One region of the Gemella parahaemolysans genome, then DNA from elsewhere that is predicted to be linked to it. Evidence: riboswitches for the same ligand, from Rfam matches in the RefSeq annotation. Region 1 holds a riboswitch; the other holds the start of a gene.

The links. A riboswitch is a leader RNA that binds a small molecule or an ion and turns the genes downstream of it on or off. The one in region 1 is predicted to bind lysine.
Positions count from the first base shown of each region.
Region 2: it holds a riboswitch for lysine, as region 1 does, so the genes downstream of both, ACWOBP_RS02895 (amino acid permease) here and lysA (diaminopimelate decarboxylase) in region 1, are expected to answer to the same signal.

Region 1 covers NZ_JBSMTP010000015.1:10,787-27,428, reverse strand. The annotation lists gene ACWOBP_RS07585 (histidine phosphatase family protein) at 1-17, opposite strand, end outside; gene nrdF (class 1b ribonucleoside-diphosphate reductase subunit beta) at 27-995, opposite strand; gene nrdE (class 1b ribonucleoside-diphosphate reductase subunit alpha) at 1,020-3,110, opposite strand; gene nrdI (class Ib ribonucleoside-diphosphate reductase assembly flavoprotein NrdI) at 3,097-3,477, opposite strand; gene treR (trehalose operon repressor) at 3,777-4,499, opposite strand; gene ACWOBP_RS07560 (TIGR01906 family membrane protein) at 4,694-5,359, shown strand; partial or broken gene ACWOBP_RS07555 (immunoglobulin-like domain-containing protein) at 5,445-5,759, shown strand; gene ACWOBP_RS07550 (immunoglobulin-like domain-containing protein) at 5,772-5,996, shown strand; gene ACWOBP_RS07545 (universal stress protein) at 6,177-6,677, shown strand; gene ACWOBP_RS07540 (alanine racemase) at 6,824-7,897, opposite strand; gene ACWOBP_RS07535 (M20 metallopeptidase family protein) at 7,984-9,141, opposite strand; gene dapD (2,3,4,5-tetrahydropyridine-2,6-dicarboxylate N-acetyltransferase) at 9,159-9,860, opposite strand; gene dapB (4-hydroxy-tetrahydrodipicolinate reductase) at 10,207-10,950, opposite strand; gene dapA (4-hydroxy-tetrahydrodipicolinate synthase) at 10,953-11,843, opposite strand; gene lysA (diaminopimelate decarboxylase) at 11,909-13,201, opposite strand; lysine riboswitch at 13,298-13,433, opposite strand; gene ACWOBP_RS07510 (thioredoxin family protein) at 13,647-13,970, shown strand; gene ACWOBP_RS07505 (restriction endonuclease) at 14,019-14,915, opposite strand; gene ACWOBP_RS07500 (DNA alkylation repair protein) at 15,147-15,767, opposite strand; gene ACWOBP_RS07495 (GIY-YIG nuclease family protein) at 15,784-16,642, opposite strand, start outside.
Region 2 covers NZ_JBSMTP010000002.1:239,325-255,966, forward strand. The annotation lists gene ACWOBP_RS02850 (PD-(D/E)XK nuclease family protein) at 1-1,251, shown strand, start outside; gene dltA (D-alanine--poly(phosphoribitol) ligase subunit DltA) at 1,467-2,969, shown strand; gene dltB (D-alanyl-lipoteichoic acid biosynthesis protein DltB) at 2,971-4,128, shown strand; gene dltC (D-alanine--poly(phosphoribitol) ligase subunit DltC) at 4,150-4,383, shown strand; gene dltD (D-alanyl-lipoteichoic acid biosynthesis protein DltD) at 4,388-5,554, shown strand; gene ACWOBP_RS02875 (alpha/beta hydrolase) at 5,879-6,709, shown strand; gene ACWOBP_RS02880 (esterase family protein) at 6,740-7,480, shown strand; gene ACWOBP_RS02885 (ATP-grasp domain-containing protein) at 7,506-8,669, shown strand; gene ACWOBP_RS02890 (fructose-bisphosphatase class III) at 8,848-10,794, shown strand; lysine riboswitch at 11,159-11,337, shown strand; gene ACWOBP_RS02895 (amino acid permease) at 11,425-12,921, shown strand; gene ACWOBP_RS02900 (RelA/SpoT family protein) at 13,315-15,492, shown strand; gene dtd (D-aminoacyl-tRNA deacylase) at 15,501-15,953, shown strand; gene ACWOBP_RS02910 (N-acetylmuramoyl-L-alanine amidase) at 15,955-16,642, shown strand, end outside.

The sequences.
Region 1 (16,642 bases):
ACTAATAAAATTTTCATATCACTTACCTATTCAAAAATGAAATCCTCATCTTCAATTGATTCAACATTCATACTAACTACATATCCATCACCTTTAACACTGAAGAAATCATGGTTCTTAGTATTTGTATTCATCGCATTTTCAATAATTGGGTTAATTTCTTTATCTTCAAAGTACCCTGGGTATCCTAAGTTAGCTAATGCACGGTTAGCATTATATTCAACATAGTCTTTTACTTCTTCATATAAACCAATTTCATCATATATATCTTTAGTATATTTCAACTCATTTTCGTATAAATCTAATAGTAGTTTATACATTTCTTTTTCAGCACGTTCTTGCTCTTCTTGAGTAAGGGTTTTAAAGATTTCTTGAGCATCGAATCCTGTAAAACTTCCGTGGATAGTTTCATCTAATAAGATTTTACGAATAATTTCTCCAGAAGTAGTTACTTTACCTTGTCCAGCTAAATATAATGGATAGAAGAATCCACTATAGAAAATATAACTTTCTAAGAATACAGATGCTACACGAGCCATGTATAAGTCATATGTTGGCACTTCTGGCTTGAATAATTTCATATAATAATCTTCAATTAATTTCGCTTTAAATTGAAGTTCCGGATTACTTGGTACCCATTCATCTAGTAGATAGTCTGTTTCTTGTGAAGGAATTAATGACGTAAAGATAGTAGAATAACTTTTCGCATGAATTTGCTCCATCATTCCCATAAAGCTATAAACAGCTTGTTTTCTCATATCTTCAGTATGTAATGATACAAGTGGCATACCTTTATCACCTTGTTGAGTATCAAGACCAGTTAAACCAGCTAATACTTTTTTATAAGCTTCACGTTCTTTATCGTTTAAATCTTCATTCCAACTTTTAATATCTTTTGACACTTTAAACTCAGTATCAACCCAAAATTGTGCAATATTTTGACGCCAATACATGAAAGTTAAGTCATCTTGTTTATTCCAGTTTACTGCTTTCATAATTAGTAATTTTTCCTCTCTTTTCTATATAGAACAAGAAGTACATTCTTCTACTGAAAGTAGTTTGTTTCTTGTGTAATATAGTGATTTTAATCCTTTGTGATGTGCGTAAATATAATATCTTGCAAGTTCTCTTGTTGTAATATCAGAATTTACGAATAAAATCACAGAAATACCTTGGTCTACATGTTCTTGAATAACTGACATTAAGTCAATAAGTTTCATTTGATCCATGGTAAATGCTGATTTATAGAACCATTGAGTCTTTGGACTTAAATATGGCATTGGATAGAATGTTTCAGCATTACCATAACTTCTACGTTCAATTTTATCAACAATTGGTAATACACTTGATGTTGAGTTTTGAACATATGAAATACTTTGAGTTGGTGCAATAGCCATTCTATATGCATGATATAGACCATTTTCTTTTACTCTATTTTTTAGACTTCTCCAGTCTTCTTTTGTAGGAATATAAATTCCTTCGAATAATGCTTTTACTTTATCAGTTACAGGTAAATAATCATTTTCAATGTATTTTGTAAAGTACCTTCCATTGTAGTAATCTGATTTTTCAAAGTCTTTAAATGTTTCATTACGTTTTTTAGCAATTTGCATTGAACGTTCTAATGTATAGAAGTTCATCATCATGAAGAAGACATTAGCAAAATCTTTTGCTTCTTCACTTTCATAAGCTATCAAGTTTTTCGCTAAATATCCATTAAGGTTCATAGCTCCTAATCCAACAGAGTGGAATTCGTCATTAGCTTTTACTACACCTGGCGCATTTTTGATCTTAGTAGAATTACTTACAAATGTTAATGCATCCATACCTGAGTAAATAGATTCTTTAATTTTTTTACTTTCCATCACATTAACGATATTTAATGAAGCTAAGTTACAAGAAATATCACGTTTAATGATATCTCCTTCACCATAATCTTTAATTACTGAAGTTTCTTGTAATTGGAAAATCTCAGTACATAGGTTACTCATCTTAACTTGTCCAATTTCACGAAGTGCGTGATTTTTGTTCGCATTATCTTTGAACATTAAGTATGGGTATCCTGATTGTAATTGAGTTTGTGCTATTAAGTTAAGCATATCACGAGCATCGAATTTACGCTTCATAATATTTTCATTCGCTACAAATTTATCATAGTATTTAGCAATATCGATATCATCTAACACTAAACCATATTCTTCATAAATTGAATGAGGTCCAAACATATAGAAATCTTTATTCTCACGAGCTAAATCAAAGAATAATGATGGTACGATAATACCTGTAGAAATCGTTGGAAGACGTAATTCTTCATCGGCATTAACCTTCTTAGTATCTAAGAATTCTAATACGTCATAGTGGAAGATGTTTAAGTAAACAGCTCCAGCTCCTGGACGTTGTCCAAGTTGATCAGCATATGCAAAACCTTGTTCTAATGATTTTGCTACAGGAATAACACCTTTAGCTACTCCTTTAATACCTTTGATACTTTCACCACGTGCACGTAGTTTTGATAAGTTAATCGCAACTCCCCCACCGATTTTTGAAAGTTGTTTAGCAGTTGAATCGATGTAGTTAATAGAGTTAAGTGAATCACCTACTTCTAATAAGAAACATGATACTAACTCACCACGACGACTTCTTCCTGAGTTTAGGAATGTTGGTGTTGCTGGTTGTAATCTTTGCTCAAGCATTGAAATCATAAGCTCTTTTGCTAAAGCAACATCACCATCTGCTAAGTACATAGCTACGATAAATACGTGTTGGTTAAAGTTTTCTAAATATTGTTTTTTATCATTTGTTTTTAATGCATAGTCCTTATAGAACTTACTTGCTGCCATATAACTCTTAAATTCAAACTTAAAGTTTGCAGCTAATTCTAAACATTCTAAAATTTCATCTTCAATATACTTATCAAAGATATTATAGTAGTAATTTTCTTCTACTAAATATCTAAGTCTTTTAATTTCTGAGTTAAATGGCACTGTACGAAAGTCTACTTCACGAAGAAATTCTTCTATAGCTTCAACATCTTTCTCTAATTTGAAAAAGCCATTATCGCCTCTTTTTGTTACTTCATTATTTAGTTCAATATGGTTAAATTTCTCCATTCTTTACACTCTCCAAATATATTTTTTTAAATTCACTTATATCTTTTTTATTTCCATGTAATTCAATTTTCATTAGTAGTGGAATATTATACTCACTGCTAATAATTTCAGCAGCATTGGCAAATCGTTCACCCCAATTTTTATTTCCACTACCAACAACACCTTTTAAATGATTATGGTTCTCTTCTAAAAAACTAGCAACCGCAACCGGTACTTCTCCAAAGCCAAATGTTGGTGTTATAAGGATATAATCGAAATCTACATCATAATCAATATCCTGTAAATAAATTACATCTTCTTTGGGAATCTCACACATGTCTACAAATCTTTTACAATTTCCAGTCAATGAATAAACAATAATCTTCATTATTTCCTCACACTCCCACAAAAATATTTCCGAGGATTATTTCCCGGAAATTTCAAATATATATTTATTATACACTCTATTTTTTATTTTTTCAACGATTAATTTTCTGATGAAAAGGTTTGCTTCTTTTTTTGGAAATTTTTATATTAATTTAATATTTGTGAAGTTTATTATTTAGTGATAAAGGAATAAAAAAGAAAACTACTATAAGAAAAAAATTTTTCGACAATGTTCTTCACTAAAATAAAAAAAGAACTCCAAACATTTTTTGTTCAGGGCTCTTCTCTACAATTATTATATTAGTTTATTTTATTACTTTTTCTTCTAGCAAATTCTGAGAAATGAAATTTATCTACTCTATGACGACTTTCTGTGTAATGAAGAAAATCAGTTCCTTCTGTATAGACATCACTTCTCAATACCGCAATATGTTTATGACCTTTTAAATCAATATATGTTGTATCTTCCTCACTAACTGGTTCTATTTTAAAATCCTTATTTCCATATGAAATTTTTATACCTAAATCATTTTCTAAATACTCATATAATGATTCTTCTACACGATCTGTAGGCAATTCTTCAATTGCATTTTTATTTATATAATCTTTATCTAATATTACTGCTTCACCATCAACAATTCTTTGTCGAACTAAATAAATTAGTCTCTCACCTTGTTTTACAAGTCCTAGCCGAACAAGAAAATCTGGAGCATCAACTTCTTTATTTACTAATACTTTAGTTGTTGCTTCAACATCTTGAAATTGTCGACGTTCTTTAAAACTTAAAAGTCCTGTTACTGGTAATCTGTATCTATGAACATCCAAAACTATAGACCCCTTACCTTGAATTTTATGGATATACCCATTTTCTAATAATAATAACAATGCCTTTCTTATAGTTTCCCTAGAAACATCATATTCTCTTGCGAGTTCATTCTCACTTGGCAAAAGAGAATTAGACCTATATTGCCTATCCTCTATTTTTTCTCTTAACTCTAAATAGATCTTAAAAAACTTATTCATGATTTCCCCCAAAATAAATAACTATATGTATATATTTTAACATAAATCATGTAAATATTAAACTTTTTTTACTCAAAAACTTTTATAATTCTATATTTTTTGTTAAATTCTGTAAATATGTAAACCAAATTGAACGCTAACTTCTTAGCTTCACTATTATTTATATGTTATAATATTTAATGGAGGTATTTTTTATGAACAAATATATACGATTATCACTTATTTTTATCCAAAATTTTTCACTATTTATTAGTGCAATACTAGGAATAATATTTTACAATTGTTTTAACTTGGATTTTTATAAAAATTTCTATTCAAGAGAAAATTTAGCCCCTAAAATAGATACAACATATGATAAGTTAATAGAAAATACAACTAACCTTCTTGGGTATCTTAATGAAAAAAATAAGTTAAATACAGAGTGGTTTTCTCAAAAAGATATTTTACATATGGAAGATGTAAAGAGATTATATAATATAAATTTTTATATTATGATATCTTTTATTATAATTTTTATAATTTCTACTATATTAATAGTATTTCTTTTCAAAAAAAATACAATATTTTATATTACTAAAACTTTCAATAAGGTATTATTAGCATTTATTCTTTTAATTATTGTCTTAGCTGGTATTATTTCTTATAACTTCACTTCTTTTTGGATAAGATTTCACCAATTATTGTTTTCTAATGATCTTTGGTTACTAAGTCCAGATGAGTCTAATCTAATAAAAATGGTCCCTGAGGAATTTTTCATCAGTCTTATTACAACGATTATCTTGCACATATTAGTACTCTTTGTATCTCTTTTTGTATTAAACAATATTTTAAAAAAGAAGTTTAAAAAGATTTACTCATAGGTAATGTATTAAAAATTTAATTTATTGAAATTATGTGTTATAATAAATTTTAGTTTAATATTAATAAAACATGAAAGGACAAAATATGGCTCAAAATGATAAAAATATTGTTACTGAAGATAAAGTAACATTTAGATTATGCGATGATTGTCTTGGTGTTAATCTTAAAACTTTAATTCCAAAATTAAAAAAGAAAGCACCGAACGCTGAATTCATCATAGGATGTCAATCTTATTGTGGACCTGGAAGAACTCAAACATTTACCCTTGTAAATAGTAGAATCTGTATTGCTGATACTGAAGTCGAATTAATGCCATTAGTTGATGAAAAACTTAGAGATCGTATGAGTGCAGAAGATGAAGAAAAATATAGAAAACGTCTTGAACGTCGTCTTGAACGTACTTTTTACTTTATTATTCCTGAAAATACTACTATTAAAGTAGGAGACACAGTTGATTTAGGTAAAGATGGAATAATTGCTCGTAAAGCAGGACAATCTTATCTAGAAGATCTTGTTATCGAGGGTGAAGTAGATAATACTAAACCAGGAACTTATGAACTAGTATATAAAGTAATAATAGATGATAAAGAACATAAGAGAAAAAGGCTTATCACAGTCGTTGATGAAAACGTGTAATAAACATTCATAAAACAATAATGTATTAAACCTATAGACAAATACTAAGTAGTATGATTCTATAGGTTTTTCTTGATTTCTTCAAATAAATTAATACTGTTTTTTTTTGAAAATAGCGTTTACTTTTTTTGTAAATATGTTATAATATATATAAAGACATAGAAGTCGGAGGTTTTGATCATGGAAAATAAATATTCTAAAATTTTAGTCGCAGTAGACGGTTCTAAACAAGCTGAGTGGGCATTTACAAATGCTGTAGCTATAGCTCAAAGAAATGAGGATGCAGAATTATATATCGCTTCTGTTATTGATGCGACTATCGCAACTTCTGGTTTATCAGATCCATATATTTTCAACTCATTCTACAAACGTACAAAAGAATTAGTTGATAGCTACGTGGAAGCTGCTAAAGAAGCTGGATTAACTAAAGTATTCGGAATAGTTGAACAAGGAATTCCTAAAATTGTTCTTAGTGAAGATATCGTTGATGAAAAAGGTATCGACCTTGTAGTTTGTGGATCTTCTGGTTTAACTGGATTCAAACGTATGCTTATGGGATCAGTTTCTGAAGGTATCGTTAGATATGCTAAATCTGACGTAATTATTATTAAACAACGTTCTATCCCAGCAGATTTCGAGGCAACTATTGCTAAAAAATTCCAGGAAGAACAAGATAAATAAGTATCTCTAATATATTTAAATTAATAATTATTGATTTAAATTCATTTAAAATTTTTCCTTTTTAAAAGAAACGGCGCATGTTTATCATGAGTCGTTTCTTTTTTACTATATAAAATAGGACTGATACAATATCAGTCCATAACTTTTTAATATACTTTCTTCACTTTTAAACTATTATAATTAAAAGCGGAAAGTTGTACAGAATTTGGTCCAAAATACTTAGTATAATCATGAAGCTGTTGTTTATCATCATAAATATAAACTATATCTCCAATGCGTTCTTCATCACCTATTTCTACTACTAAGTGACTCATCATAGTTGAATAAATATTTCTTTCTTTATTATTAATTATACAAGTTTTCCCTTTTAACCTGTCTCTTAGTATTCCATCGCCATAACCAATATTAACGACCCCTACTTTCTTGTCACCATCAGCTATATATGAATTAGAATATCCAATGCATTCACCTTTATTTAATGTTACTATATTAATTATCTCACCATAAACAGTAATCGGGTTTTTAATAACTAAATCCCTAAGGGCTACTGGATTTTCCTTAACATTATATGGCATAGCTCCATAAAGAATTATACCTAATCTCTGATGTGTTGTTTTTTCAAAAGCACCGTCACGCAAGAATGATGCACTGTTTTGCAAGTGGACTACTTCAAATTCATGAACTTTCTGCGCTTCATCAAGAACTTCTAACACCAACCCTTTTTCTTTTTCATAGAAACCATCAAATTCATCCGCAAATGAAAAATGAGACCAAAATCCTTTTAATTTCAAACTATTTTTTTTACAGAAATCTATAATCTCTAACACTTCTTCCAAATTTCTTGCCCCTGCACGTCTCATACTACCAGCAAATTCCAACTGCAATGTTAAATCTTTTAGTCTTTCAAGATTTCCTTTTAAATATTCCAAACTCGATATATTTATCTCGATATTGTACTCTCTTGCTAAATCAAAGTCATAAGTTGGATTTAAAAGAAAGATATTAGCATCCTCACCAAGTGTTTCCCTTATTACTTTACACTCTTCTTCTTTTGTCGTAGCGAAATAATTAATTCCTACTTCTGAGTATAATTTTACACATTCTCTTAAATCTAAATTATATGCATTATTTTTAACTACAGCTATTATATCCTGTGCCTGTTCTTTTAAATTAATAGCGTTTTGTCGTATATTATTATAATTTAACTCAATTGTTGCCATAAAGGTCCTTTCTTAATTAGACGGGAGTGACTCAAAAATCGCGATTTTTAAATCACTCCCATTTATCTCACTAAAAAATCAAAAAATTACTCGTTATAATAATTCAATATACCAAGATAATATTGAACCCCTACTTTTAATATTTTTTCATCGAAGTTGAAAGTTGGTGTATGAAGTCCTGAAACATAGTTTTTCTCTTCATTTCTTAAACCTAAAAAGCTATAGTTTATAGGAGAAAGTCTACTGAAGAATGAGAAATCTTCTCCATATAGATAAGCTTCCTCTAACTCAATATAATCGATATTTTCTTTTTCAATAACTTCTTTAATCACTTGATAGGGAACTTCATCATTAATTACCGCTGGATATCCTTCAGCAAAGTCTACACGAATGCTTGCACCAGTTAGATGTTCAAGTCCAACACGAGTATTTTCAATCGCAGTTTTGATTGTCGCTAAATCTTCCATACTGTAAGTTCTAATAGTTCCTTCCATATATGCATTCTCGGCAACGACATTCATCGCATCCCCACCGTACATTTTACCAATATGAATAATGTTAGTGTTACGTGCTTTAGTATGTAACGCATTAAGTTTTAACATCTCTTGAAAGAACATTGTAGCTACATTAAGGGCATCAATTCCAGTATTTTTTAAACCTACGTGAGCTGCACGTCCTTTTATATAAATTCTATATTCATTAGCACTAGCCATAATTTCTTTCGGTTTAGAAACTATGTGCCCTTCAGGATAATCTGGATTCATATGTAAAGCATAACTTGCTAAAGTATTGTACGGTGAAAAATCAAAATCATTGATTAATAAATTACCGCCACCGAAAGTTTCTTCAGCAGGTTGAAATACAAAAATACTATTTACCTTTGTAGTATTATTTTTGTAATAGTCAGCCGCTTCTATAACACTTCCTAAAAGCATAGCCGTATGTCCATCATGACCACACGCGTGCATTACACCATCATTATTCGATTTAAAATCAACATCATTTTCCTCTGAAATAGGAAGTGCATCAATGTCCGCTCTAAACAAAATCGTATCTTTAGTTTCCACACTAGCTTTAAAAATCACTACTAGTCCTGTCTCAAGTGACTCTTGATATTCTATCCCGTATTCTTTTAAAACACTAGAAATAAATTCTTTTGTTTTATACTCTTCCAAAGATAACTCTGGATTTTGGTGCAAATGTCTACGCCATGATGTTAAATTCTCTTCAGTGATTACTTTCATCTTCTCTTCCTACTTTATTATAAGTTTCTTAATTCTGCTATAATGTCTACTTTTTCTTCTGCAACTTCACTACGTGTTTTGATTACTCTTGCAGGAACACCCGCTACTACATCTCCACTAGCTACATCTTTTGTTACTACACTTCCAGCTGCAACAACGGCATTGTCTCCGATTTGTACACCCTCTAAGACAACAGCATTAGCTCCGATAAGAACATTGTTACCTACTCGTACTGGTGTAGCATTAGCTGGTTCGATAACTCCTGATAAGACAGATCCAGCACCAACGTGAGAGTTCTCTCCAACTTCCGCACGTCCACCTAAAATAGCATTCATATCGATCATAGTGTTTTTACCAATTTTAGCTCCGATATTAATAACAGCACCCATCATGATAACCGCATTATCCCCAATACTAACGTGTTCACGTATAGAACATCCTGGTTCGATACGAGCATTAAACTGAGTTAAGTCAATCATTGGTACACCACTATTACGGCGATCATTTTCTACGCGGTGATTTACTACCACGGCTTTGTTAGCTTCGTAAAATTCCACCCAATCAGCAAAGTCTGCGAAAATAACTCTTGAGTTCCCCTCACCATACACTTCTAAAGTTTCTGGAAATTCTACATCCGCGTTAAAATTAACGTAAACTTTAACCGGTGTTTTCTTTTTAGATGTTGCTATAAATTTAATAATCTCTTCTGTTGATTTCATTTCTTTCTCCTATTATCTATATGATTTTTTTCTATTTTATATTTAATTTTTACATATGTCAATCTAACTTTATTATAGTATTTTTTTAGGGAGTGACTCAAAAACCGCGATTTCGTAGAAATCGATTTTGTCGAGTCACCCCCGCACAGTTTATTAGATATCTAAAAAGCTTTTATAAAGCGATTTTAGATATCAATAAACCACTGCGTCTATGAGTTATCATATACACTTTGTTAAAATTTAGGACTTTTGGCGCAGCCCCATGTTTATTAATATTTTTATAAACTGTGTGAAGGCGATACAATAAAACTCTTATACAGAATCACTCGAATCGCTTCTGACTTTATTATTTTATACCTAGTACATCTTTCATAGAATATAATTTAGGTTCTTCTACAGTGTTAAGCCACTGTGCAGCTGTAACAGATCCTTTTGCGAACATTTTTTTACTTAGAGCTGTATGTTTAATCTCGATTACCTCATCTTCTCCAGCAAAAATCACCTCATGTTCACCTACTATAGTTCCACCACGTACCGCATGGATTCCAATTTCTTTTTCTTGGCGTTTCATATCTCCATGACGACCATAAACTCTATTATAATCTTCTACGTTTTTAACCGCATCTACTAACATTTTTGCAGTTCCACTTGGTGCATCTACTTTTTTATTGTGGTGTTTTTCAATAACTTCGATATCATATCCTAGTAAAAATTCACTAGCTTTTTTCACTAATTCTACTAAAACATTTACTCCTAAACTATAATTCCCTGCATAAACTACCCCTACTTGTGTAGCTAGTTCATCGATTAATTCTAATTCTTCTGGAGTGTGACCAGTTGTCGCAATTACGACTTTTGTTGCTGTACGTTTAGCATACTCTACTAGTTCTGCTGTACCTGCGTGATGTGAAAAATCAATAATCACATCTGCTATCTTTTCTAAACCTTCATATGAAGTATAAGTAGGAAATTCTTCATCTAGCAATTCACGACCTACACCTGCAACAATTTCTAAATCAGTACTATCTTGAATATAGTTTTTTAGAACTTGTCCCATCGTTCCATTATAACCACTTAATAAAACTCTCATTTTTACTCTCCTTGTAATGAATTAAGTCTTGCAATCTCTTGTTCTAATCTTGTCGCTAATGTTGGAGCAACATGTGTCATTGGTAGACGGTAGTGACAAGCTGATTTTCCGATTAATTCCACACATTTTTTAACTGGCATTGGATTTGGCTCAGCGAATAACATGTGAATGAAGTCTAAATATTTAAGTTGAAGTCCGAAAGCTTTCTCTACTTGTCTTTCTAAAGCATATTTACACATTAAGTGAGTTGCTTTTGGATAAATATTAGCTAAAACAGAGATTGTACCTTTACCACCAGCTAAAATAATAGGTACGTTAATATCATCATTTCCTGAATAAATATCAATGTTATCCCCTACTAAGTTTCTAACTGCTAAAGTATGAGCGATATCTCCTACAGCATCTTTGTAAGCTACAATATTTTTGTGTTGAGATAAGTGTAAGATAGTCTCTGGCGCCATAACTTGTCCAGTTCTTCCTGGTACATTGTAAAGTACGATTGGTAAATCAACACTATTAGCAATTGCTTCGAAGTGTTCGATTAACCCTTGTTGACTAGTTTTAATGTAGTATGGTGTTACTACTAATAATGCATCTGGTCCTAATTTTTCAATCTCTTGGCTTAATCTAATTGAGTGAGCTGTATCATTAACCCCACTACCTGCGATAACTGGCACACGTCCTGCTACTCTGTCAATCGCAAATTTAATAACCGCTACTTGCTCATCATCAGGCATTGTCGAACTCTCACCAGTAGTTCCTGCTACAATAATCGCATCTATACCTTCACTAATTTGGAATTCAATTAATTCTCCAAAAGTCTCATAATCTACACTTCCATCCTCGAAAAATGGTGTTACTATTGCTACTCCGCTTCCTGTATAAATTGTCATAATCTTATTCTCCTTGTTTCTATCTTATTTATATATTTTTAATAATATTTTTTATGTTTTTTAAATTAAATATCTTGTCTAATTAAATCTTCTAACGTTTCACCTTTTACTACTAGGCGGCTAGTTCCATCTTTCACAAACACTACTGGTAATTTCGGTAATCTATTATAGTTGCTACTCATACTGTAGTTATAAGCTCCTGTTGATGATACTAATAATAAATCACCTTGCTCAGCTTTAGGTAAATTAGCATCCATTACTAACATATCTCCAGACTCACAGCATTTACCAGCAACTGTATAAGTTATATCTGCTTCTTCATTCATCTTATTGGCTAACATCGCTTCATATTTTGCTTTATATAATGCATAACGAGGATTATCTGCCATACCTCCGTCGACAAACACATATTCACGACCTGCAAAAGTCTTCTTAACTCCACCAACACTATATAGTGTACTACCAGAATTACATGTTAGACTTCTACCAGGTTCAATAACTACCTTAGTTAAATCTAATCCGAAATTATCACTCTCACGTTCGACTACTTCGATATACTCTCTTAAAAATTCAGCAAGTTCAAAAGGTCTATCCTCTTCAGTATAATAAACCCCGAAACCTCCTCCTAGGTTAAGAACACTTATAGTTAAACCTAATCTTTCTTGAACTTTTTTCGTAAATTCCATTACTACTTTTACAGCTTCAAAAAATGAAGTTTTTTCAAAAATTTGTGATCCAATATGTGAATGGAATCCTACAAAATTAAGATTACTTTGGTTATTAATATCTGCGATTAAATCATAAATTGTTTCATCGTATACTGAGTAACCAAATTTTGAATCATCTTTTGCTGTTTTGATGTATTCATGAGTATGAGCATCGATACCTGTATTAATTCTTAACAGTACATCTACAGTATTTCCACTCTCTCTTACGATTTCATTAATCATTTCATATTCATAGTCGTTATCTATGACGATAGTTCCTACTCCAACTTCAAGAGCATATTGTAGTTCCTCACGAGTTTTATTATTTCCATGGAAATAAGCTCGACTCATATCATATCCAGCTTTATATGCTGTATAAATCTCTCCAAGTGAAACCACGTCAGCACCTAAGCCCTCACTACTCGCGATTCTTAATACCTCTAAACAACTAAAAGCTTTTGAGGCGTAAAGAACTTCTGTATTGAACTTCGAACTTTTAAAATTATTGATAAAAGTTCTACATTGGTTCACTAACATATTCTCATCATAAACATAAAGTGGTGTGCCGTATTGAGCTTTTAACTCGCTTACCCCAACTCCTGAAATATTCAGTTCACCATTTTCTACCGTCATACCATCAAATAATCTCATTATATTCTCCTTCATAAAGTGTTATAAAAAATAGACTACAAGAACAAAAGGTCCTTGTAGTCTAGCTTATAATTCTATCCTATTCCTCTTGCCCTTATTATAAAAAGCTCACCATGAAGAAAATGGGCATTTTCTAATGACAGTGCTATGCCTATTCGACATAACCCCAGTGAAATTAATCACTTCGGCGATGCTACCTTTTAAATTAGTCATCGCGGCCTCTTTTTATAATACTTATCTATTTACGTTGTATAAATAATATCACGTTTTAAAATTATTGTCAATAGTTTTCAGAAAATTTTTATAATATCTTTATTTTGAATCTAGTATATACACAATTAATATTGATTGTAATCATTCTATAAAACAACTATAATATACACATATTAAGATAAGACAGTATACTAAAATGCTTATTACTAAAATAATAAAAGGAAGATAAAATATGATTGACTTTACAAAAAATGACGACTTGAATAAAATTATCAGTGACAATGACATAGCCATTATTCAATACGGAACTGCCACATGTATGCCATGTCACTCTATAAAAAACAGAATTACTACTTGGCAAGAAGATCACAAAGATGTCGTAGCATACTACATCTCATTAGAAGAAAATATGGAAATTGCTGCACAGCGTGGTATTCTTTCTTCACCAACTGTAGAAGTATATATTGAAGGAAGATTATCAATTCAAAAAAGCGGCTACTTCAGTCTAGATGAAATTCTAGAAAAAATAAGTAGCATAAGTGAACAGATGAAATAAAATATGAGCGATTCAAAGTTATTATTTTTAAATTGCTCATATTATTAATTATTCATTTTTTTCCAATATATCTACAGGTTCTTCACCTAGTAACAGTTTTACATCATTAATGTCAACAATTCTAAAGCCTTTGATCTTTGATTCCAGCTGTCTTACTGACTTGGTCACCCTCGATGTATCAATAAGTAATATCTTTTCATAGTCAGGTACTTTTTCTTCTGCTCTCTTAAGGAAGATTTCAACATGTTCAGGATGTAAATATGTCTGACCTTTATATGATTTTATTTCTACTACATATTTCTTTCCTTTTTTCTCAAGACATAAATCAAAGTCTGCACTTCTATTTTTGGGTTCCGTAACTTTATAACCAACATTTTTAAAAGCATATGCTAGTAATAGTTCTTTACCTATTGGTGAAGTCAACTTCTCTAAAGCTGCAAGTAATGGTTTAGGTTTAATCTTAATAACAGATTTCTTTAATCCCTCAGAATCTTTTGTTAATAATTTCCTATTAAATCCAATAATATAATCCTCCACTATAGCAAAATGACCATGTGCTATACAGTTTCTAATAGCTGTCAGCAAAGCATTAATTTTTGAAAAAGTAGTATACTTCGCAACTATTATTTTTTGACAATTAGGACAAATATTCCCCTCAAAAAATTTCCAATCATCATTACTTATTACATCCTTCGAACCTATCAATTTCACATCATAACTTTCATCCATTTCCATTTGATCCATAACATAAGTAAATGAAAATTCATCATATATCTTATCAGAAATTAATTCATTTTTAATTGATTGGTAAGAATCAATATTAGGAGTATACCAAAGTAAATTTTTTATTACCTTATCCATATCGTCTGAAAGTTTTATCGGTCTAGGACTGTGTTCTATTTTATAATCTATCTCTTTTCTATTTCCACAACATCTTTTAAACATATCCTTCTCCTCAAGTTAGTAATAATTTGAAATCAGTTTGTATCAATTTTATCATAGCATATATCATGTACATAAAAAAAGACACGTATAGATTATGTACGCGTAAAATAAAAAAGAGATGTCGACCCCCCTCAAAAAAAATAAAAACGGGGGAGGAGGATAGACATCTCTCATTAGTTTCATTATACTGCAAAAACTTATAAAACACAATAAACTTTATTTCAAAATATTTTACTTCTCAACAAACCTACTAGTTAATTTATACACTTGTTTAATTTCGTTATTTTCTAAATTCCAAGTTTTTAATTCTTCTTTTATCAACTCTGGGAACTTTCTACTAATATCCCTTAATGCATTCCCTACTGATTTTCTTACATATTCACTAGCATCTTCTTTTAATGCTGCTAGTCTTTTTATTGCTTCTTGTGGATTTTCTTTGAAATATGGTCTACTAGTCCATATCCTTAATCCTTCTGTTACAGCTCTTTTCGTATTCGAATTATCAGAACTTAGCCATTCGTCAATTACAGGGATTGCATTTTCATATCCTTTATTTTTACAATATTCATCAAATGCTTTCGCTAATACCTCTTGTACTCTCCAATTATTATCTTTAGATACCTCATCACACATGAACTTAAGAATACCAATATCAGCTGATAAATATCCAAAAAGAAATACACCGTACATTCTAACCTGATATACTTTAGACTCATATGATAAGAAAGCCAACTCCTTAGTATAATCCCTATCATTATTTTTATAATCAATTAACGCTCTTTTCTCTTCTTCCTTAAATCCATTTTTTATTAAAGAAAATTCTTGTTCTAAGATTTTAATATATTCATTCATACTTAGACATACCTCTTTAATTATCTTCTAATTCTTTTAAAGTCTGGCCATTTTTTGTTTTCCAATGTGTTAATCCATTAGCATTAGTCCCCAATACAAATGCTGCAGCATAAGATGCACTTGTAAATAATTGATTTTCTTTTAGAATTCCATCTTTTATTATCCCAGAGTCGATTAATTGAACGCGTAATTCTTTAATTAATCTAGGCATAGTTTTTAAATCTTCTAAAGAAATCATACTTCCTTTTAAAACTACAAATCCCTCATTCGTTCTTTTACATTTTGCTTCAATTTGAAGATTACTCTTTCTGATTTTTCTACTTAAAAATAATAGTTCTTCATCAGCTATAACCACATCATCAACTGTATCTTTTTCTAAAGTTGGGATGAATAATTTGTGTCCTAATGTACCTATTATCATTTCACTATTAGAAAGAATTTCAATTAACTCAGATTCTTTTTCCTCTGTAACATTTCCTATATTCGGTTCATTTTGATTTTTCAATATATATCTTTTTGAGAATTTAATTTTTTCTGCAAATTTATTTTCAAGATAATTTAATTCTGTAGGTCCAAAGATATTAGTATCAGTTGTTAAAACTATCACTTCATTAAAGAAATCCATTTTTTCATCTTTGGTATGCTCTAATAATCTTAGTAATAAAGCCTCTCCATTTTTTCTATTTCCAGCTTGACCTACGTAAACTAGATTCTTATCTTCCTTATCGCTTTTACCTATCAAAAAATATATTCCACTATACTTTAAATGTTGTCTCTGTTTAATCAATTCTGAATTTAGTTTTGTCCTTGGAATTTTGTAAATAACCCCTGTCCAATTAGATAGTGTACATTTAATAGAACTTGTTACATCACCT
Region 2 (16,642 bases), on a different contig from region 1:
GTATTCTTCACTAATGATAATAGTATTAAAAATTATTTATCTAAAATAATTAGAGATTATAAGTTTCAACTTAGTTCAGAATATATAGATGAATTCTTAGAAGTTAAGAAAGATAATTTTTCTAAGTTTAGTATCTCTAAAATTTCTGATTTTGAAAGAAATCCATATCAATTCTTTGTTAAACGAGTACTTGGAATAGCAGAAGAAAGGGATATCGATATTGATAATCTTGTTACTGGAAAATTCTTCCACGCAGTAATGTCAGAAAAAAGAATTACTAACTTTATAGCTGAATGTGGAAGAAAATTTGATATAGACGTGCTAAAAGATGAAGATATTATAAAGAGATTTAATATTAAAGAGATTTTGAATGAGGTTATTTATTCAAGTGATAATAAAGATATATTAGAAACGTTGAAGTTAATAGAATTGTTAAATACTCATAAGTATATTTTAAATAATATGATTATGAGACTTGAAATAGCTATAGCAATAGAAATAAAATATTTCGCTCTAACAGAATTTATGCCAACATTCTTAGAAAAACCATTTACTCTGGAAATAATAGACAACGTTATTACATGTGAAAATGTTGAAACTGGGGAAGTTAATAAAAAAGAATTGAAACAAAAATACAATATACCACCTATTAAATTCACAGGAGTGATTGACAGGGTAGATATTAACGGAAAGAATATTTCAATAATTGATTATAAGAGTAGTCAAAGTGATTTTTCTTTAGATAGTTTAGGATTAGGATTTATTTCTCAGATTTTAACTTACGCATTGGCATGTGAGTTGATGTTTGACAAAAATTCAGAGGATATATTAGGTATATTTTATAGAGAAATAGCTAAATTAGGAAAAGATCTAAAGACCTATAGGTTAAGAGGGTTAGCGAATAGTGATTTAATATTAGATGATGAATTTTATGAAAAAGCTCCCGAAATTATGTATGTTAGAACTACAAAAGCTAAGAAAATTCATGGGGCAGATAGTCATAAAGCATTTACAAGTCCTGAACTTAAAAAATTAGTTAATAAAAATCTTGAAAATATAATGATACTTATAGAAAAAATCTTTGCATTTGATTTTGATTTAGCTAACTATGAGGTTGAAAATCAATATTCTGCTGAGAAGGGAACTTTATTTAACTTTGCAAGTAATAGTGATACACGACTTAGTTATAAAGAGAAGGTAGAGCTCAAGCCAAAAGATTTAAAAGAAAAGTTATTAAATGACCTGAAATAATCCGATTTTAGAAAAATTCTATGAAAATTGATTTGTTGTTTTGAAAATAAAAAGCAATAAATCAATTTTTTTTATAATTTTTACTAATTTTTAATCACATTTTTTAAGTTTTATATTATAATAGTATAAGGAGTATGATGTCGATTTTTTGATCTATCGTGATGGGAAATAAAAAGTCGATAAAAAATAGATATAGAGGCAAGGATAAAATAAATATGAAATTAACTTTTTTTGAAAAACTAGAACAGTTTAAAAATAGTTCTAAAGAAGTATATATTAATAATATATATCAGAACGAAAATTTAACATATAAAAATTTAATAGAGTATTCAGATAGACTTGCGTCTTATCTTGAAGAAAAACTGGGTGAAGACAAAAGCCCTATAGTAGTGTATGGACATAAACATCCATTTATGTTAGTGTACTTCTTAGCGTGTGTAAAATCAGGAAGAGCATTTTGTCCAGTAGATATAAATACACCGAAAGAAAGAGTAGAAGAAATAGTAGAAACAACAGATTCAAAAGTAGTACTAGTCACAGAAGAAATAGAGCTTTCTAGAGAAATGATAGATGTTAAGTCAGCCAAAGAAATAATCTCAAGTACTCCAGATACTATTTCAAAAGAAAACTACGTAAAAGATGAAGATATATTCTATATAATTTTCACGTCAGGAAGTACAGGGAAACCAAAAGGGGTATGTATTACATATAACAATCTAAATAACTTCTTACACTGGTACACAGGATACTATGATGAAAAAGAAGAATTAGTGTTCTTAGGACATCCCCCATTCTCATTTGATCTATCGGTAATGTCACTATGGCCAAGTATTTATCTAGGAGCCACTCTAGTACAAATAGATAAAAAACATCAAGAGAACTTCAAAGTAATGTTTGAAGAACTGAATAAATCAAATGCAACGATATGGATTTCAACACCATCATTTATAGAAATGTGTTTCATAGATAAAAACTTCAATCAAAGTCTAATGCCGAAGGTGAAACAATTCGTCTTTTGTGGAGAAAAACTATTTAGCACAACAGTAGAGAAAATCCACAAAAACTTTGAAGATGCACAGGTAATAAATACATATGGGCCAACAGAATCAACAGTAATGGTCACATGGGTAGAAATAACAAAAGAAGTAAATAGAAAATACTACGAGAACCTACCAGTCGGAGAAGTAAAATGGGGAACAAAAGTACACCTAGCAAATCCAGATGAAGAGAACAAAGGTGAAATAGTAATCACAGGAAACACAGTCGCAAAAGGATACTTTAAAAATGACGCTATAACAAATGAAAAATTTTGTATAGGAGAGGTAGATGGAAAAGAAGAAAGAAGTTACCTAACAGGCGACTTAGGGTACTTCAAAGACGGTATGCTATTTTGTGAAGGGCGCATAGACTTCCAAGTAAAACTACATGGGCACAGAATAGAACTTGAAGACATAGATAACAATCTACTTAAAAATAAAAAAATACGTCAAGCAGCGACAGTACCAAGCTATGAAGATGGAAAAGTAAAAGCATTGACATCATTTGTAGTATACAACGAAGAAATAGAAAAACGCTTCGAAGTAACAAAACAAATAAAACAAGAACTAAAAAAATTAGTGCCAGAATATATGATACCGAAAAAAATAGTATTCTTAGAAGAAATGCCACTAAACAACAACGGTAAAATAGATAAGAAAAAGTTAAAGGAGTTAGTATAGAATGAGCTACTTTGACGGAATTGAATTTTTCTTATTCTTAGCTATAGCACTAATCATAGGCTTTATAATAAACTACCTAGGAAAAAAAATAGAATATTATATCCTAGCGCTGTCGGTAATATTTGCTGCAGCAGTATATGGGAAAAGCATGACAATGGTAGCATATCTAGTAGGATTTATTTTATATGAATACATATTAGTATTAATAGCTCAAAAGACAGAAAGTAAAAAACACTTAAAAATATTAGTAGTGCTATCAATATTACCACTAGTAATAAATAAAATATTCGCAATTACTCATTTTCATTTATTAGCCTTTATAGGTATATCATATATGTCATTTAAGACAATACAAATTATGATAGAGATATCAGATGGCTTAATAAAAGAAAAAATCAGTGCTGTAGAATATGTACAATTTTTATTATTCTTTCCAACAGTAAGCGCAGGACCAATAGACAGAAGTAGAAGGTTTATGAGCGAAATGAAAGAAAGAATGCCGAGGACGGAGTACTTAGAATTAGCTGGAGAAGGAGTCTACAGACTAATATTAGGATTACTATATAAAATAGTATTCTCAACATTAAGCTATCACTACTTAGTAGGTTTAACAAACCATGGGACATTTGTCTATTCATTAAAATACATGTACCTATATACATTGTACTTATTTTTTGATTTTGCAGGATACAGTTTAATGGCAGTAGGTAGTAGTAACATCTTAGGAATAAGAACACCTATGAACTTTAATAAACCATTCTTAAGTATAGACATAAAAGACTTTTGGAATAGATGGCACATAACACTATCAACATGGCTTAGAGACTTCGTATTCTCAAGAGTCTTTATGGAAGCAACAAAGAAAAAAAGATTTAAGAAAAGACTTAATACAGCAATGTATGCCTACATGGTAAACATGGTTCTTATGGGATTTTGGCACGGTTTAACAATAAGCTATATAGTATATGGATTTTACCATGGTTTATTAATGGCAGGATTTGAATACTATCAGAAGAAAAGTAAATTTTACAAAAAGAATAAAAATGAAACATGGTATAAAATACTTAGTTGGTTCATAACGATTAACTTAGTAATAATAGGTTTATATATTTTCTCGGGAGAACCATATAAACTAATAAGCCATGGATTAAAAAAATAATAATGAGTTAGGAGAAAAAGAATGATAAAAGAACAAGTATTAGAAATGTTAGAAGAAATTTGTGAAGATGAAGTAGTAAGAGAAGATTTAGATATAAACATGAAAGAAGAAGGATTAATGGATTCATTAGCTTTTGTAGAAATGTTAGTAAAAATCGAAGAAATTTTCGGACTAAGCATAGCTCCAACAGAAGTAACATATGAAGAAATCGATACACCAAACAAGGTAATTTCATATATAGAAAATAGGAAATAATAACATGATAAGATTAAAAGCATTTTTAATATCAATAGTATTGGTATTAATTACACTTATAATTTTAGATATAACCCTTCTAAAGAAGATTGAAAATTATTATAAAACAAATGATAATAGTGTTAGATACAGTACCTCTTTTGAAAAGTACAAAAGTAGAGATATCATAGTTGAAAATATGACACCAAGAACTCTGTTACTGTTAGGTTCATCAGAGTTAACTACAACAATTAACGAAAATTATCATCCAAAGAAAATATTTAATTACAATGATTTTAATATAATGCAAGTAGGAGTTGGAAACTCTCAAAATATTATACATGCGGCTACTATTGGATCAATAGAGAATGATGTGAAAAATAATGAGATTGTAATGATACAATCTATTCAATGGTTTGATAATAAGAATGGTATTTTAAAAGATGCATTTTTATCTAGAATTTCTAGTGAACATGTTTATAATACTATGAAAAATGATAATATTAGTAGAGAAACCAAAGAAAAATTTATTAATAGGGTTATAGAACTTTCATCAACAAACAAGGAATTAAATAAAAAGTATAAGAGTTATAAACGATACTTCTTGAATGGAAAAGGAAATGTATTTACTGAGGAATTTTTAAAATTAGATAATTATTTTTATGTTTTGAAAAACAAATTTAATTTTTATAAAAATAAAGGTAAAGAAAACTATCCAGTTAATGGTGAAAAGACTCCAAATTATAATTGGGAAGAATTAGGTAAACAAGTGACTGAAGAAGCAAAATCAAGAACGAATAATAATGAATATCAAATTGATAATACATATTATGATAAATATATAAGAGCTAAGTACAATCAGTTAAAAAATATTTCTAAAAATACAAAATATGATGATTCTAAGGAATACGAAGACTTAGATATATTATTATCTATTGTTAAAGATTTGAATTTGAATATTAAGTTTGCAATTTTTCCTGCTCATGGGAAGTGGAGCGACTATACAGGAATAGGCAGTGAAAAAAGACAAGTTGCCTACAATAGATTAAAAGAAATTGCTAAAGAAAATAACATAGAAGTAATGGATTATTCAAGTAAAGAATATGAAGATTACTATATGTATGATGCGATGCATCTTGGCTGGAGAGGATGGATTGATTTTGAAAGAGATCTTTACAAACTTAAAAAGTAAATTAAGCTGTAAACAAAGACTTACACTATGGATATTATTTTTTTATATAGTAATAATGGGAATAATAATATACTGTTTTTTAACGGATTTTTCAAATGTCCAAGAGTATGTGTACAGTGAATTTTAATATAGAGGAACGGATTACTATGTGATAATTCGTTTCTTTTTTTATATAATTTAAGTATAAATATTGCACTAGTATAAGAATAATATACAAAAATTAATTTTCAGAAAAATAAAGAGAAATCACACTCAATTAATTGATTTTATAAGAGAAATAAGGTAGAATTAGAGCTATAATAATAATTTTGAAGGAAATAATTAATGAATAGAGATGCGTATTTTTATTTAGAAATGAAAGAACATGAGTTAAAAGTCCCATATACGGGAAAAAATCGTCGTATTAGAGTTCTTTTACCAAAAGGTTATGCCCAAGATGAACATAGATACTATCCAGTTGTATATATGAATGATGGACAAAATGTTTTTTACAGTGGAGAATCATTTAGTGGACATTCTTGGAAGGTAATACCAGCAATAAAAAGAAACCCAGATATGCCAAGGATGATAATAGTTGGGATTGATAATGACAATGAGGGAAGAATGAACGAATATGCACCATGGAAGTTTTCAAGTTTACCAATATTAAATTTTGGTCTGACATTAGGAGGATTAGGTTCTGAGTATGCTGATTTTTTTGTAAATGTAGTTAAACCATTCATAGATAGTACATATCGTACAAAACCTCAACGAGAGTATACAGCGATGATTGGTAGTTCATTAGGGGCAAATATTTCACAGTATATAGGGTTAGAGCATAAAGATGTCGTAGGGTGTCTTGGAGTATTTTCATCTGCAAATTGGTTAAATAAACCAGAGTTTGATAGGTTTATTTCGAAACATAAGGTCTCAGATCAAAGAGTGTATATAGAAGTTGGAACGAATGAGGGAGATGATACAGATAAACAATTGGCAACTGGTAATTTAAAACAGCTTTATATAGATGCAAGTTTGGATTACTATAGACAGCTAATAGAGGCGGGATTATCAACAAATGAAATTAAGTTAAATGTTGTGGCTAATGGAGAGCACAGTGAAGAATGCTGGGCTAAATATTTACCAGAATGTTTAAGATTTATAAGTGAAAATTGGTAAAAGTATTTTTAGAAATGGAGGTTTTTTAGTTTGAATATAGAAAATTTAAGTCATTATAGTGGAAATTTAGGAAGAGAAATGGTTCTTAATAGGTATGGACATGCGGGATTGCCGATTGTTGTGTTTCCATCATCTGGGGGGACGCACAATGAGTATTATGATTTTGGAATGATTCATGCTTGTGAAAGATTCATTAATGAAGGAAAAGTACAATTTTTTACTTTATCAAGTGTCGATAGTGAATCTTGGTTATGTGACTGGAAAAATGGTCATGATAGAGCATTAGCACATACTCAATATGAAAAATATGTTATAGAAGAAGCAATACCATTTATTAAACATAAGACAGGATGGTTTGGACAAATGATGGCTACTGGTTGTAGCATGGGAGGATATCATTCATTTAATATTTTTCTACAACATCCAGATGTATTCGGAAAAGTGATTTCACTTAGCGGAGTGTATGATGCTAGATTTTTCGTAGGTGAATATGGAAATGATGAACTGATATATAGAAATTCACCTAGTGATAATATTTGGAATCAAAATGATGGGTGGTTTATTAATCACTATAGAAACGCTGATATTATTGTATGTACAGGGTTAGGTCCATGGGAACAAGACGGATTACCATCATTTTATAGTTTAAAAAGAGCTTTCGAAGAAAAGAATATTCCAGCATGGTTTGATGTATGGGGCGAAGATGTTGCCCATGATTGGCCTTGGTGGAGAATACAAATGCCATACTTTTTAGATAAGTTAAATTTATAATAAAGTTAAGAGGAGACAAAGATTTATGAATTACATAGTTATATCACCGTATTACCCACACAATTTTCAAAAATTTTCTATTGAGTTAAAAAATCAAGGTATTAATGTACTTGGAATTGGAGAAGAACCATATGAACAACTTGATCAAAGACTTAAAGAAGCTTTAACTGAGTATTTTAGAGTTAATAGTCTTGATGATGTTGATGAAGTAAAACGTGCTGTTGCATTCTTATATCACAAACATGGGCACATTGATAGAATAGAATCACAAAATGAGCACTGGATGGAACTAGATGCTGCACTTCGTACACAATTTAATGTGTTTGGATTAAAAGAACACGACCTTAAAAAAACAAAGCATAAATCAGAGATGAAAAAATACTTCGAAAAAGCAGGAGTTCCTGTAGTACCAGGCTTCTTAGTGAAAAAAGATGGTGACATCGAAAAAGGTGTTAAAAAATTAAAATTACCATTAATAGCTAAGCCTGATAATGGAGTAGGAGCATCAGCAACTTATAAGCTTAAAGATAAGAAGGATGTAGAAAATTTCAAAAAAGAATGGGATGGAACTACACATTACTTTTTAGAGCCGTTTGTTGATAATTCTGATATTGTAACTTTCGATGGATTAGTAGATGCTAAGGGGAATATTGTTTTCTATACTAGTATCGTTTATTACTATACTCCATTAGATTTATTAAATAATAATACTCTTGATTGGGTTTATTATATAGATAAGGATTTAGATCCAAAATTAGTAGAATATGGTAAAAATGCAGTAAAAGCATTTGGTATGAAAGAGAGATTTTTCCATATTGAATTTTTCAAAACTAAAGATGATTATATAGCGATTGAGTATAATAACCGACCTGCGGGAGCTTTTGCAGTAGATGTGTATAACTTTGCTCATTCAACAGATTACTTTAGAGTATATGCTGAAGTTGCTAATGGAACATTCAATGGATTAAGTGTGGATGAAAAATACGGATTAGCTTCAACTCGTCGTGATTATAAAGACTATGTACATTCAGATGAAGAAATCAGAAATAAGTATCAAGATAAATTAAAAGCTGTATTAAGAATGCCTGAAGCTTTCGCTGAATTACAAGGTAATACAATGTATGTTCTTGTTGCTGATACTCTTGAAGAGATGAAAGAGATGGAGAGATTTGTAGGAAAATTAAAATAATTTTATAAAAGAAATATGAGACTAGTGTTTTACAGTTAGTGTCGTATTTCTTTTATTTTTATGACTTGAGTAATAATATGTAATAACTATTTGACTCTTTTTGACAACGTGTACATTTCTTGAATTACCAAAAGAAGTGTGTTAAGATTTAGATGAAAATCATAAAAAGGAGATTAGCATGAAAATATCTAGAGAACATTTAGAATTATTAGCGGGAAATTTTCAGAGTATAGATGAAACAACTAAGGAGATAATTAATCTAGAAGCTATATTAACGCTTCCTAAAGGGACAGAACATTTTTTAAGTGATATTCATGGAGAATATGAAGCCTTCGATCATATTTTAAGAAACGGTTCAGGTATTATTAAAGAAAAACTTAAAGAAGTATTTGGAAATAGACTTCCTAGAAAAGATTTGAATCTTTTGGCTACTATAATTTATTATCCAGAAGAAAAATTAAATCTTATAAGAAAAGAATACGATGTGTGTGATTATAAAGAGTTTCAAAAAATTACCCTTCTTCGATTATTAGAGGTAACGCAAGTTGCTGCAAGGAAGTATACTAGATCCAAAGTGAGAAAAATTTTACCAAAAGATTTTAAATATATTATTGATGAATTGCTTTATAAAATGCAAAGCAGTGATAAGAACGACTACTATGATAAAATTCTTGAGAACATTATTGAATTAGGTGCTGGTGATAAGTTTATCATTGAATTATCATTAAGTATTCATAAGTTAACAATTGATCACTTGCATATAGTTGGAGATATTTATGATAGGGGACCTTTCCCGGATAAAATAATGGATAGACTACTAGATTATCATTCTGTTGATATTCAATGGGGAAATCATGATATGTTATGGATAGGTGCTTATCTTGGAGATAGAATTTCATTAGCGAATGTAATTAGAATATGTGCAAGATATGATAACTTAGATATTATAGAAGATAGATATGGAATTCCTATTAGAAATTTATTAAACTTTAGTGAAAAGTATTATAAAGATGATGACTGTAAAGAATTTTTACCAAAGCTTTCTAAAGATGATGAGTTGAAATATAGTGAGCATGAAATTATGCAAATAGCTAGGATGCATAAGGCTATGGCAATAATTCAATTCAAATTAGAAAAACAGATTATTGATAAACATCCTGAGTTTGATTTAGAGTCGCGTGCACTACTTGATAAAATTGACTTTGAAAAAGAAACTGTAAAAATTTATGGTAAAGAATATCCATTAACGTCATGCAATTTTCCAACGGTTGATAAAGAAAATCCATACTTATTAACAGATGAAGAAGAAAAAATTATAAATAAATTAAAAGAATCATTTATAGCAAGTGAAAAATTAAAAAAACATGTAGAATTATTTATTAACAAGGGTGGTATGTATTGCTGTTATAATGGGAATCTACTTCTTCATGGGTGCATGCCAGTAGATGAGAATGGAAACTTCCAGGAATTCTCTTATGGAGGTAAGAAATACTCAGGTAAAAACTTATTGGACTTTTTTGATAAAAAAATTCGTAGTATATTTTATTGTGGTTGTAGAGAAGATAACGGGTTGTTCTTTTACTTATGGCAAGGGCGATATTCTCCGTTATTTGGTAAATGTGATATGACAACATTCGAGAGATACTTTATAGAGGATAAGTCTACTCATGAAGAAGTAAAAAATGCGTATTATGAACTAAGAGACAATGAAGAATTTTGTGTTAAGTTATTAAATGAGTTTGGCTTAACTAGTGAGGGACATATTATAAATGGGCATACTCCTGTTAAGGAAACAAAGGGAGAAAATCCAATAAAAGCTAATGGTAGAACGATTGTTATAGATGGAGGAATGTCAAGAGCATATCACAAAACAACAGGGCATGGTGGTTATACTTTAACTTACAATTCTTATGGATTACAGATAATGAGTCATGATATATTCCAAAGTAAAGAAGAAGCAATCAAAAATGAGACGGATATTATTTCAACTAAGAGAGTTGTAGATAAATTATGTCGAAAAAAAGTAGCGGATACTGACAGTGGAGCAAGAATACAAAAACAAATTGAATTATTAAAGATTTTATTAGAAGAATATCGACAAGGGGCAATTTGTGAAAGATATTAGTTAATATAAATAGATATTTTAGGTTTCTTTGTATTTAAAGGGGCGAAAGATGATGAAGATTTTATTAAGTATATTAGAGATTTTAATGATATTAGGGATAATAACAAACTATAAAATATTAAAAAAAGAAGAATAATTAATTAGTCAATGATTTATTAAATTGATAGACGTAAAAAGAAGGAGCTTGAAATCTCCTTCTTTTTATGAAAAATGATGTAAAGAATATTATTCTTGTAAAAGTAGAATACAGTACAATAGATATAATATTCAAATAAATTTTTAGAAAAATTAAAATTTTTATTGACAACCATAAAAAAGTATAATATACTAATAAACAGTTAATTGAATATGTACCTCACAAAATAAGTGAGGTAGAGGTTGCGATTTTTATCAGTAGGGTAATTGAAAGTATAGGGCTTGATGATATTATTTGAAAGGAAACGTCGCCGAAATGATATTAATCCTATGTTAATATTGTTGGGTCTATACTGAACTAAGTATAGGACTGTCATAGTCGTAAGGCTATGTTGCGCTACTAATATCTTGTTTTGGAGAGATAATGTGAAGTATAACTCCGTGCAAATATGGTAGAAGTTATGCTTTTTTATTTTTATCAAGGAGGTTTTTATTATGACAAACAACAGCAATAACAACAATGCAACAGAAGTAAAAAGAAATTTACGATCACGTCATATTAGTATGATTGCTATCGGAGGATGTATCGGTAGTGGATTATTCATGACAAGTGGTCAAGCAATTCAAAGTGCGGGACCTGGGGGAGCTATCGTAGCTTACCTATGTATTGGGCTTATGGTATATTTTTTAATGACATCATTAGGGGAAATGGCAACATATCTCCCTACGTCAGGGTCATTTAGTACATATGCTACACGTTATGTAGATCCTTCATTAGGATTTGCTTTAGGATGGAACTATTGGTTTAACTGGGTAATTACAGTAGCGGCTGACGTAGAGTTATCTGCATTAGCAATCAGTTATTGGGAGCCTATGCGAGTACTTCCTCACTGGGCTTGGAGCTTATTATTCCTAGTTATTATTATCGCTTTAAACTCACTTAGTGTTAAAGTTTACGGTGAAAGTGAATATTGGTTTGCACTTATTAAAGTAGTAGTAGTAATCATCTTCTTAGTCGTTGGATGTTTAACTATCTTTGGTATTTTAGGTGGGGAATACATTGGATTTAAAAACTTAACAATTGGTGATGCACCATTTGTTGGAGAAGATTCTTCATTATCAGGACAAATACTTGCTACACTTGGAGTATTCTTAATTGCTGGATATTCATTCCAAGGTACTGAGTTAATCGGTATTACAGCTGGAGAAAGTGAAAACCCAGAGAAAAGTATTCCAAAAGCTGTAAAACAAGTATTCTGGAGAATTTTAATTTTCTACGTACTAGCAATTTTAGTAATTGGGTTATTAATCCCTTATACTTCACCAGATTTATTGGGAGCTGCAAGTGCAGAAGAAATTGCTAAATCACCATTTACAATTGTCTTCAAAAATGCAGGATTTGCATTAGCAGCAAGTGTGATGAACGCAGTTATCTTAACATCGATCTTATCAGCTGGTAACTCAGGTATGTACGCATCTACAAGAATGCTTTATGCAATGAGTAAAGAAAAACTTGCATATCCAATTTTTGGACGTGTTACAAAATATGGAACACCTGTTATTTCATTAATCGCAACAGCTGTAGTAGTATTCTTAATCTTTTTAATTCAACTTACAAGTGCTAATGCTTATACTTATATCGTAGCAGCGAGTGGATTAACTGGATTTATCGCATGGTTAGGTATTGCATTAAGTCACTATAGATTCAGAAGAGCATTTATCGCTCAAGGTAAAGATTTAAATGTTCTAAAATATAGAGCAAAATGGTTCCCAGTAGGTCCAATTATCGCTTTAGTATTATGTATCATCGTTATTATCGGTCAGGATACAGAGCTTATTACTAAAGGGGTAGTTAACTGGAGCGGAATGTTAACTACATACATGGGAGTTCCAATCTTCTTATTCTTCTATCTGTACCATAAAATTAGATATAAAACAAAACTAATACCTTTAGATAAAGTTGATTTATCACAAGATGTAGATGTAAAATAATAAAAAAATTCAATCCTAGTTCGAATTCGAGCTAGGATTTTTTTGGGAGTGACTCAAAATCGTATTTCGGAGAAATAAGATTTTGTAGAGTCACCCCCGCACAGTTTATTAGATATCTAAAAAGCTTTAATAAAGCGAATTTAGATATCTAATAAACCACTGCGTCTATGAGTTCTCAAATGTATTTTGTTACATTTTAGTGCTTTTTTGTTAGCCTTATTTTGATGAGCCTATGAATAAATCTAGAAAGTAGTTCAAATTTTAATTTTATATATAGTTGAGATTTGATATAAATACCTAAAATTTGAAATATTATAGTTGAATTAAAGGAAATTTTTTCAATTTTATGGTAAAATGTAGGGTAGATTAAATTTAGAAAGAGGAGGAATTTCTGTGAATCTTGAATACCCATATAATTATGAAAATGTTGAAGATATGGCGAGTAAATATTTATCGGAGGAGCAAATTAAAATTGTAAGAAAAGCTTATGATTTTGCTAAAGTTGCTCACGAAGGACAATTTAGAAAATCAGGGGAACCATATATATTACACCCAGTTCAAGTTGCAGGAATTTTAACAGAGCTTAAATTAGATTATGCAACAATTTGTGCTGGTTTCTTGCATGATGTTGTAGAAGATACTAAGTATACGTTTGATGATATTAAAGAAACATTCGGTGAAGATATAGCAGTAATAGTAGATGGAGTTACAAAACTAGATAAAGTAAAATTCCGTTCTAAAAAGCAATCACAAGCAGAAAATCATAGAAAACTTTTTGTATCGATAGCGAAAGATTTGCGAGTTATTTTTGTTAAACTTGCAGATAGACTTCATAATATGAGAACTATGAAGTATATGCGTGAGGAAAAACAACGTGAAATTTCCAGTGAAACACTTGAAATTTATGCGCCGTTAGCTCATAGGCTGGGGATAAGTTCAGTAAAATGGGAACTAGAAGATACATCGCTTAGATACTTACATCCATCTCAATATTTCTCAATAGTAGGGATGATGAAACAGAAGAGAAGTGCGAGGGAAGAGAGTATAAAAGATGCATGCTCTAGTATAACATCAATTTTAGCTGATAATAATATAGAAGCACAGGTAACTGGAAGACCAAAACATATTTATAGTATTTATAAAAAAATGGTTAAACAAAATAAAACTTTTGATCAAATATATGATCTCCTTGCGGTGCGTGTTTTAGTAGATAGTGTAGCTGACTGTTATGCAACTTTAGGACTTGTAAATAATCTTTGGGTTCCAATTCCTGGAAGAATTAAAGATTATATTGCAATGCCAAAACCGAATATGTATCAATCGCTTCATACTACGGTAATTGCACCGGATGGACAAACTTTAGAAGTTCAAATTAGAACCTATGAAATGCATGAGATTGCTGAAAAAGGGATTGCAGCTCACTGGGCTTATAAAGAAGGTAAGAAAGTAAATAAGAATAATAATTTCTACGAAAAATTAAATTGGTTCCAAAAAATCGCAGAAAATGATGAAACTGAAGCAACAGCTGAAAGTTTTATGGAATCGTTGAAAGTAGACTTATTAAGTGATAAAATCTATGTGTTTACGCCAAATAGTGATATTATAGAATTGCCAAAAGGTTCATGTATTGTTGACTTTGCATATGCGATTCATTCGGAAGTTGGTAATAAGATGGTAGGTGCTACTGTAAATGATAAAATCGAACCATTCGATTATGTGTTATCAACTGGTGAAATCTGTGATATTCGTACTAGTAAAAACTCTACAGGACCAAAACGCTCATGGTTAGAAATAGCTACGTCATCACAAACTAAGTCTAAAATTAAAGCATTCTTTAAAAAAGCAGCGCGTGAAGAAAATCTAGTTAAAGGTGAAATATTATTAAAGGATGAGATTAAAGCCAATAACTTTGATATTGATGAAGTTCTTACAGAAGAAAATATTGCCATTGCTTTAAACAAATATAAATTTGCTAATCTTGAAGAAATGTATGTTGCTATAGGATATGGTGGAATTACAGCGAATAAAGTTTTTGCAAGACTAACAGAAAAAATTAGAAAAGAAAAGATGACTCAAGCAAAAATTGAGAAACTTTTCAATGCGGAAGAAACTAAAAAAATAGTAACTGAGACAGGGGTTTATGTAAAAGGAGTAGATAATATTCTTGTAAGATTATCTAAATGCTGTCAACCGATTCCAGGAGATGATATTGTAGGTTTTATAACAAAAGGTCGAGGCGTTACAGTTCATAGAAATAATTGTCCTAACTTAAGTGAAGAAGATAATGCAAGATTATTGGATGTTGAATGGGTTGAAAGTTTAAATGCGCGTCGCTATAGTGTTACATTACAAATCCATGCATTTGATAGAGAATTATTATTGCAAAATGTCTTATTAACATTAAGTGAAAGTAGAGTTGAAATCAAAAAACTTAACTCTGAATCTAAAGCTGATAAGACATGTGTTATTACGATAGGAATATATGTGAAAAATGTTAGCGAATGCGATTATATGATTAAAAAATTACGACAAATTCAAGATGTATACAGTGTAGAAAGAATAGTTAAATAGGTGAATGTATGAAAATCATATTACAAAAGGTAAAAAAAGCTAGCGTTAGTGTTGATAATAAAATTGTGGGAAGTATAGATAAAGGATATTGTCTTTTAGTAGGAGTGCATAAAGAATCTACAGAAGAAGATGTGAAATATTTGGCTAAAAAAATTGCGCAAGCTCGTTTATTTGAAGACGAAAATGATAAAATCAATTTGAGTCTAAAAGATGTTGGAGGAAGTATCTTATCAGTTTCACAATTTACTTTATACGCTGATACGAAAAAAGGTAATAGACCAAGTTTTACAAGTGCTGCTGAAGCAGAAAAAGCTAATGAACTATATGAGAAATTTAATAAATTTTTAAGAGAAGAAGGAGTAACGGTAGAGACTGGAATTTTTCAGACTATGATGGAAGTAAACATAGTTAATGATGGTCCTGTTACTATTGTTTACGAAAAACTATCAACAGGAAATTAATATGAGAATAAAAAGAAGAAACAAGAATGGAGTATTATTTTTAATATCTGTACTGTTATTAGTGTTAGTTGTGGGTGGAGTAGTAACATATATTGGAGAAAAGATGAATCTGTCATCTAATTCCGAAAATAACATTACTATTTCGAAAGAAATTGATCTTAGAACTGGGCCGGACGATACTTATCCAACTTTGAAGAAAGTGACTGCAGGAGATAATGTAGAAATGCTAAGTAAATCAGAGACTTGGTATGAAGTGAAAACAAAGGATAGTTTTGTTGGTTGGATACCAGGATGGAGTATTTTGGGCACTGGTCAGAAGAGTCCTGAAGATCAAAACAAAGAAAAACTAGCTTCTTATTCAATCTTATTGAATCCAATTATAAAACAAGATGATAGTTCTGATTATAAAGGAGTATCTTCTAAATCTTATAATTTGAAAATAGCTAAACAGTTAAAAGAGATATTAGAAAAAGATGGTATAAAAGCAATACTTACAAGGGATAATGATGAAACTTATCCTACAAAAGAAGAAATAACAAAAATTGCAGCTGAAAATTCAGTTGAAATGTTAGTTGATATTGATACTACTAATGATAGTAGTAAAGATGTTTTTGGAGTAAAAGTTTATTACGGAACACAGCAATCTTCAATTGTAGCAAGAAGTATCGAAAAAAATCTTTCAGATCACT